DNA from 2 places in the Vibrio sp. ED004 genome. Region 1 is predicted to be linked to the other one. Evidence: predicted binding sites of a transcription regulator. Region 1 holds the regulator's gene; the other holds the start of a gene.
The links. The regulator PurR, encoded in region 1, represses purine synthesis genes. The targets are predictions, from matches to a motif close to TNANGNAAACGTTTNCNTNA.

Region 1 (4,435 bases):
AAGCCACCAACAATTCATATTCAGCTTTAGTCAGCTTCACTGGCTCGCCGTTTTTGCTTAGCGCACGACGAGGGATATCAAATGTCCACTCACCGAAACGAACCACAGACTCGTCTGATGTTTCTTCTACTGCGCCTGCTGCCGTTTTACGAGCGGCAGAAATACGCCAAAGTAGGTTTTTAACTCGAACCAATAACTCGCGAAGTTCGAAAGGTTTAGTAACGTAATCGTCCGCGCCCATTTCAAGGCCAACGATTTTGTCGATGCTATCCGTGCGTCCAGTAACTAAAATAATTCCAATGTCTGATTGACTGCGTAATTCGCGAGTTAGCATCAATCCATCTTCGCCTGGTAAGTTGATGTCCAGCATAATGAGGTCAACGTTGTTTTCATCTAACACGTTTCTCATTTGAGCGCCGCTTTCTGCTTCGCTCACTGTGTAACCTTCGTTCTGGAAATATCCAACCAGTTTACTGCGGGTTACCACATCATCTTCTACGACTAATACGTGATAGCTCATCTACACCACTTTTCTTATTTAATAGTTTCAGTAACTATTCTATTCATAACTAGTAACAATTCTAGTGTTACAGAAGATAAAAGCCAGAAAGATGAATCTTTTTTGATACAAGACAATCTTAAACCTTGCTATTTATCGCCCATCGCAATTCAATATAGGCATTACTACTAACGAGTAACTTTGCGTTTCGCAAATAACCTTGTTATTCAGCCTTGGTGTTTATATCCCAAATCACTTGACGATATTGAGTATACAAACGCCGCAAGACTAAATCAGGATCCAAGAAATGAAAGATACGAAAGCGTTCAACGAGCAAAGAGCAGAAATCTACTGGTGGCTATCAAGCTTATTCGCCAAAGAGCTCACTCAAGAAGAACTCGATCACTACCACTCTGTTGAGATTCGTTCTTTCCTAACTGGTTTAGGTGAAAATGAAACACTAAAGCCAGCGATTGATAGCTTAGTTGACGCACTAAACCGTCTTCAAATACGTGAAGATGCTCAACTGGAACTGTCTGCTGACTTTTGTGACCTTTTCTTAAAGACAGATAAACATGGTGCCCTTCCATACGCTTCTATGTACATCGGTGAGACTGGCCTATTAAACGATAAGCCTGCAAAAGAGATGGAAGAGATCATGGCTAAACACAATTTAGTGGTTAACCAAGACCTGAAAGAGCCAGCAGACCACATTGCTATCGAACTCGACTTCCTTGGTAACTTGATCATTCGTTCTAACGAAACAGATCTTGAAGAAGAGCTAGAGAAGTCTTTTGCTGTTCAACAGCATTTTATCGAGCAACAACTCCTAACTTGGGTACCAAAATTCAACGTTAAATGTCATGACGTTGATGAATTCGGTTTCTACGCTTCAGTCTCATCTCTGCTACTCGCATTCTGTCAGTTGGACACTCAATATTTAGCTGGTGAATAGCTTATTGGGCGACTAAGTAAATAAATTCAGTAGAATGTGACAATTCACCCGGATTTCTGGGTGAATTTTATTGCGAGTAATTTCTAGTCAGTCTAAAATTGTGACCGCAAACGATAAAATATGAAACATTCACGAAATGCTATGCTTATTAAAGTTCAGAGCATTTCGGTGTTAAGACAAGCCGCTCATAGCGGTTTTTTGTTTTTTAGCACTTTAGTACCCAAAGAGCCCTACAAATTTAAGCTCTTAGTTAGGTAGCTTAACGGCTACTTCATTCCGTACTTTGGGAAAGTAGCTTCTAATAGGATAAAACCATGGCCACTATAAAAGATGTCGCTCGCTTAGCCGGCGTATCAACAACAACCGTTTCTCACGTAATCAACAAAACACGTTTTGTTGCAGAAGCGACTCAAGAAAAAGTAAACAAAGCCGTAGATGAACTGAACTATGCACCAAGCGCGGTTGCTCGTAGTTTGAAGTGCAATACAACACGCACTATCGGCATGCTTGTTACTCAATCAACCAACCTATTCTTCTCTGAAGTTATCGATGGTGTTGAGAGTTACTGCTACCGTCAAGGTTACACTTTGATTCTGTGTAACACGGGTGGTATCTATGAGAAGCAACGTGACTACATTCGAATGCTTGCAGAGAAACGTGTAGATGGCATCTTAGTTATGTGTTCAGACCTAACTGAAGAACTAAGAGAGATGTTAGATCGTCACGCTGACATCCCTAAAGTGATTATGGACTGGGGCCCAGAGAGTTCTCAAGCTGACAAGATCATCGATAACTCTGAAGAAGGTGGCTACCTAGCAACCAAATACCTTATTGAGCGCGGTCACTCTAAGATTGCTTGTTTAAGTGGCCACTTAGACAAAGCGGCCTGTGTAGAACGTATCGCAGGTTACAAACGCGCACTCAACGAAGCTAAGATTACTGCTGATGACAACATGATCATTGAAGGTAACTTCGAGTGTGATACTGCTGTTCTTGCTGCAGAGCAAATCGTAGAAATGAAAGATCGCCCAACAGCGGTATTCTGTTTCAACGATACAATGGCGCTGGGCTTAATGAGCCGACTGCAAGAAAAAGGCATCCGTATCCCTGAAGATATCTCAGTGATCGGTTACGACAACATCGAACTGGCTGAGTACTTCTCTCCACCGTTAACAACGGTTCACCAACCTAAACGTCGTGTTGGTAAAAATGCATTCGAGATTTTATTAGAACGTATAAAAGACAAAGATCACGAGAAACGAGTCTTCGAAATGCACCCTGAGATTGTTGAACGAAGTACAGTTAAAACGTTAAATTAATTGATAAAACGAGTTTTATTTCATTAAGCGCACCTTTGGGTGCGCTTTTTTTATCAACAACTATAATGAACCTATATGCACAACAGAAAGATCATTAATTGAAGCAATATCACATTTTGAAATAACAAGTGTGAGCCTCATTCAACAAAAACTTTATTCTATTCAATCAGTCACGCACAGGGCAAACCACTTGAAAAAGTGGGACGCAAAGCTTCCGGCCTAAACCACTCGTTGGTATGGTAGCGGGGTTACCGATGGCAAAATGCAGTAACTACTGACAATTTAGTAATTTACAGCCTATTGACAATTTAATTGCAACATTTTGCTAATCTCTCGGACCTGCTTATTTGGTGGCGTAGTTCAAATACACCGAGATAAATAACATGGATAAACCGATACTAAAGGACTCAATGAAGTTATTTGAGCCCCTAGGAAAAATTAAGTCACGCTCAATGTTTGGTGGATTCGGTCTTTTTGCTGATGACACTATGTTTGCTCTGGTTGTTAATGACCAGTTGCATATACGGGCAGACAAATGCACAACGAAGCAATTCGAACAACAAGGGTTTCAACCGTACGTCTACAAAAAACGTGGTTTCCCTGTCGTTACTAAATATTTCGCTTTACCTGAAGGCCTGTGGCAAGACCAAGAGAAGATCTTGGAACTCGCAACGACGTCTCTGGGTTTCGCTAAAGAAGAAAAAGCTGAACAGTCTTCTGCTAAGCCAACTCGACTCAAAGATCTGCCGAATCTTCGACTCGCTACTGAGCGTATGTTGAAAAAAGCAGGAATCGATTCCGTTGAACGTTTATATGAATCTGGCTCTGTAAACGCCTTTAACGCCATCAAGGAATCGCATGCGTCCTCTGTCAGTATTGAATTACTGTGGGCGCTAGAAGGTGCGATCAATGGAACACATTGGTCTGTTATACCGCAGCAGCGTCGTGAAGAGCTTATCAATCGCGTCAATTAACTTTGTCAGTTCAAACTATCTATATAACTAAGCCGCATTTCTGCGGCTTTTTTTATATCTGCTGAAAGTTAATCTATGCTTTGCCTGTCTATCTATACTAATGGTATGCATTGAAAATTAGAGGAAGTATCAATGAGTAAGAAAATGATATTGGGTATTGTGTTAGTCGTAACCATCATCTTGTTAGGCGTCAATTTTGGCCAGTACCTAACGCTTGAAAACGCCAAGGCCCAACAAGCCGTTTTGAATGACTACATTGACAGCAACTTTATTGCCGCCGCTGCTATCTATTTTATCGCGTACGTAATGATCACTGCTTTCTCAATTCCTGGCGCTGCAGTCGTCACGCTCTTAGGGGCAGCACTGTTTGGCTTCTGGAACAGTTTACTGCTGGTATCTTTCGCAAGCGCTATTGGTGCGACCCTCGCCTTCCTGAGTAGCCGTTACCTGTTACGTGATTGGATCCAAACCAAATTTGGTGACAAATTAGCGACAATTAACAAGGGCGTAGAAAAAGACGGGGCATTTTACTTATTCTCGCTTCGCCTGATTCCTGTATTCCCATTTTTCCTTATCAATCTACTGATGGGGTTAACCCCAATGTCAGTTTCTCGTTACTACATTACGAGCCAAATAGGCATGCTACCTGGTACGGCTGTTTTCTTGAATGCTGGTACTCAACTCGCAG
Region 2 (4,435 bases), 200 kb from region 1:
TACAAACAACTCTCTAAAATCTATCACCCTGACGGTCATGGATGTGACGAAGAAATGAAACGTTTGAACAATGCGCTAAAAACCATTTTACAAAATGTTACAAAACCGTAAACAACTACACATATTCATTTTCCAAGATCGCAAAGATACCGATTTTATTAGTGTTGCAATCGATCCCCCTCTCAAAAACGGGTAACAAACTATTAACTAATGAGTCTTACTTGTGTCATAATTTGCGCCGAAAATACACCTGACTTAAACAGGTGAGGAGAAAATATGTTCACAATAGAAGGCGTTTGTGATTGGTGCAAAAAGCCAAGCCTAGTAAAAAAGCACGACTACCTAGATGGTAAGTGTCATCATGCATGTAAAGAGTGCAATGATATTGCAACCATTGATGTTCGCCAGTTCAATATTGGTGAAATGGAAATGAGAACAAAACTCTCCCAAGCAACACTGAGATAAGTAACACCGTTGAAATATAAGAAAGCGCCTAAGGCGCTTTTTTTGTATCTGGGGTTTATCTTCTTATCTTCTTATCTTCTTATCTTCTTATCTTCTTATCTTCTTATCTTCTATACAGCTATATACAGTACTTTTCTGCAAAAACCACTGTATACACCTGTATAGAAATCACATTTTTTCAATTTATGAGACAAAATACAAAAATCAGTCGAATTTAATTTAACAATAAATATCAACAACTTAAGCAACAGCCCTTACTTACCTGCAATAAAACGACCAATAATCCCGCAAAAACTGCTTGATCTTATAAGTAACAAAAACTACTGTATACACATACAGCATGTATATAAGGACAGCAAAATGATTCAAGCACACGTTAAAGCCCAACACTCTAGCCCGCTAGTTCACTGCGCATTTACATCAGTTTCTCGTAAAAGCAAAAACTCAAACGAGGAAGCGTTGTTCGCAAGAATGGCGTTGCTGTCCAATCAACATCAATGGCTGCTGTTTACTGCTCACACGCCAAGACCATCCGCTAAGCAGCTTAAGCAACACAATGTTTGCTGCGAGCGTGTTATCCATATGAAAGCGTCGAACCAAATGAATGAAGTAGAGACTGTCGAGAAAGCAATACGCTCAGGAAACGCGAGCGCAATCGTTGCGAGTACGTCGATCGACTCATTCAGCCAACAATACCTAAGAACGTTAGGCCAACGCTTTCAATGCGAAGTGTTCTTCATTGATGAAACGTCAGAGCGTATTCACTAAGCCGACCTCGGTTAACAATTTAGCTCAGAAACATAGCTCAATCTTTTAGCTAACAAACTTAAATTAATTTAACAGCATAGCTCCAAAACACAGACCAACAGACCAACAGACTGCCTTCCCCTGCCCTACAATTCGCCAATTTTCTAGCGAATAGTTAGGCGGGGGTTTTTATTTGATCAATAGACTTAGCAATCGTTTGCTTTTTATCTGGAAGCAAATAATAGATTGGGTATAATGCCCGTCTAATCATGTGCACACCGCACTTCTCTGTATGACGTTTGATAAAAGATAGGAATGTCTAAATGAGCCTTGCTGATCAAGTTCTTGCCGTAAATGATGACCTACCAATCCGTACTGATAAACCTGTCCACAGTGGCAAGGTTCGTTCGGTCTACTGGTTAACTGAAGAAGATAGCCAACGACTAATTAAAGAGAAAGGCTACAATGTAGCGCCCGATGCGCCGTTAGCCATCATGGTGATCAGTGACCGTATCTCTGCGTTTGATTGTATTTGGCGTGGTGAAGGTAATCTTAAAGGTGTTCCAGGTAAGGGAGCCGCTCTGAATGCTATCTCTAACCACTGGTTCAAATTGTTTAAAGACAACGGCCTTGCTGACAGTCACATTCTTGATATCCCTCATCCATTCGTATGGATTGTACAAAAAGCTCGCCCAGTCATGATCGAAGCGATTTGTCGTCAATACATCACAGGCTCTATGTGGCGTGCATACGCGAACGGCGAACGTGAATTCTGCGGTATCGAGATGCCTGAAGGCCTTGAGAAAGACAAGAAATTACCTGAGCTACTGATCACGCCTTCGACAAAAGGGATTTTGAAAGGAATTCCTGGTGTACCAGAAGCTGACGATGTGAACATCACACGTAACAACATTGAAGACAACTTCGCAGCGTTCAACTTTACTCAAGCAAGTGACATTGCGCATTACGAGAAACTTCTAAAAGAAGGCTTCAACGTAATTAGCCAAGCGCTAGCAAAAGTCGATCAAACCTTTGTTGATACGAAATTTGAGTTCGGCTACGTGAACGATGCCCAAGGCAAAGAAAAGCTTATCTACATGGATGAAGTGGGTACGCCAGATTCATCTCGTATTTGGGATACTCAAGAGTACAACAAGGGCAACATCGTCGAAAACTCGAAAGAAGGTTTCCGTCAGTTCTTGCTTAACTACTTCCCTGATGCTGATATTCTTTTGAACAAAGAACGTATGCCAGAGCGTGAAGCGTTAGCTCGTGACAATGAACTTCCTTTGGATGCATTGATGTCTCTGTCTCGTACTTACCTTGATATCGCGGCGAAAATCACCGGTGGCGAGATTGTATTAAGCGACAATCCGAAACAAGAAATCATTGATGTGCTTCGTGCTGATTATGGGCTAATCGATTAATCGCAAATTAACAAGTTAGTCAGCTAATACGCTTGTAAGCACAAATTTTAGATACTAAAAGGGCCTCAATATTGAGGCCCTTTTTACAATGTATATTTAATCAAAGCTTAGTTAGTGATCAAAGCTTGATAGTGAACTCTTCACCAGAGTTATCTGCAATCACCAAATGACTACGCGATTCAATATAATCAATCTGCTCGTCTTCAAGCGAATATGGCATGACAACCTTGAGCTCATTGATCCCTTCTAGCTTGGCAAGCTTAAGCAAGGTAACAATGTTCGACTCATCACTTTTGCGCGTCGACATTGATTTCAATGCCATTTGCCATAAGCGATCTTCTGGGCTGGCTAGCTCTTTAATGCTATCTCTCCAGACAGTACTGAATACTGGCGCGATAGTGGTGAGAGCTTCCAGAAAAGTCCATTTTTTACTGCATGAGGCGCCAAGAAATGTTGTGTAATCGAACTCTACACGCGTCTCTTCCTGTTTATCCATGATCTCCCCCGACACTTTGGCAACACAATATACTCAATATCTATCAACTCTTTCTTTATAGCAATAGGATATAGAAGAATGGTCTTTTATGACCTTTTGATTGGTTAAAAAGGCATATAAAAATCAAACTTGTAACATAAAAAACACTGAAAAATCATATATGCACCTATTTGATTAATATTTTAGAGATAAAACTTATCCATCTATTTTATGTCGATAATCCGACTCGCTTTCTTATATTGAATTCGCCAACCAGACCATGTTGGAAGCTCCCAACGCTTAGGTGATAGCTTTCGACTCCCCGACTGATAATGCACATGAATCAGCTTCCTTGCAGGGAAGTATTCGACATCAAGATGTAAGTCAGCAAGGCTCAATGCAAACGGGGATTTTTCCGCAAATTCTGGATATAGCCAAATTGAAATTCCATCAAACGGCATATCAGAATGTTCAAACATTTCCAACTCGCAGACATCCGTGACACCTAACACTTCAAGTTGTTCTATAAACCATAGCTCAAAGTTCATTTGGTCAATTTCCGGCGTGTATTGGACTTGTTCATCGAGCCCAAGTTTCACATACAGCTGCCAATGTTTGATTTCTTGAGTACGAGCTTGTGCAAAACCGGGAAGATGGGCGCCTTTTAACACAAGATCGACGATTGGCTTTAATGATAACTGACCTTCTGCCGCAGTAAGCTTGCTCGTAATCGTACGGCCTGCGTACACCAAAGCCATCTCAGTAAAGACGCCATCATCATTAACCACGGTTTCACCTTGTTGCCACTCTCCCATCTTCGCTTCAATCATAAGATCCAAAGGAATAGGTGCAGTGACCGTAGCTAAGGTCAGTGTTTGCTTAACGCCTCTTCCCGGCAAACTATGGGTATCAAGCACCAACATCGCTTGTGCATTATCCGGGAAACGATTCTGACGACCGAGCACCACCTCTAACGTTCCATTGGCAAAGGCTTCTTTTCGTTTAAGTCTGCGCACAAACACCAGTTCTGGGTGAAGTTGAACAATAGTGTTAAGCAGTTCAATGCGTTGGAAACGTGACGCGACTTCTAGCTGAGGAAGCTCAAACACCTCCCGCATTTGCTTAGCCAGTCCTTGTGCTTCATTCAGTGCCTGTTGGTCGGTGTCTAAATGCGGATATTCGCGACCACGCACAATCTGAATGAGTAAGGTTAAATCACAGCCTTCTTTTTCTTGTTGAGCGAGTGCTTCAAGATGTTCTGCATTGTTCGGTAACTGATACAAGCGAGCCGGCACGGACAACGCCGCCGTGAGATCGACCA

Region 2: a site for PurR is predicted at 1,418-1,437, ahead of ITG10_RS00900 (phosphoribosylaminoimidazolesuccinocarboxamide synthase). Genes of this name have one in related genera too.

Annotation. Positions count from the first base shown of each region.
Region 1 covers NZ_CP066149.1:415,934-420,368, forward strand. Annotated here, with positions in the region: gene torR (two-component system response regulator TorR) at 1-520, opposite strand, end outside; gene torD (molecular chaperone TorD) at 807-1,454, shown strand; gene purR (HTH-type transcriptional repressor PurR) at 1,769-2,773, shown strand; cyclic di-GMP riboswitch class I at 2,944-3,029, shown strand; gene ITG10_RS01755 (TfoX/Sxy family DNA transformation protein) at 3,157-3,747, shown strand; gene ITG10_RS01760 (TVP38/TMEM64 family protein) at 3,880-4,435, shown strand, end outside.
Region 2 covers NZ_CP066149.1:219,791-224,225, forward strand. Annotated here, with positions in the region: gene ITG10_RS00885 (tetratricopeptide repeat protein) at 1-111, shown strand, start outside; gene ITG10_RS00890 (hypothetical protein) at 277-465, shown strand; gene ITG10_RS00895 (SulA-like leucine-rich domain-containing protein) at 826-1,233, shown strand; gene ITG10_RS00900 (phosphoribosylaminoimidazolesuccinocarboxamide synthase) at 1,536-2,639, shown strand; gene ITG10_RS00905 (hypothetical protein) at 2,758-3,135, opposite strand; partial or broken gene ITG10_RS00910 (helicase-related protein) at 3,339-4,435, opposite strand, start outside.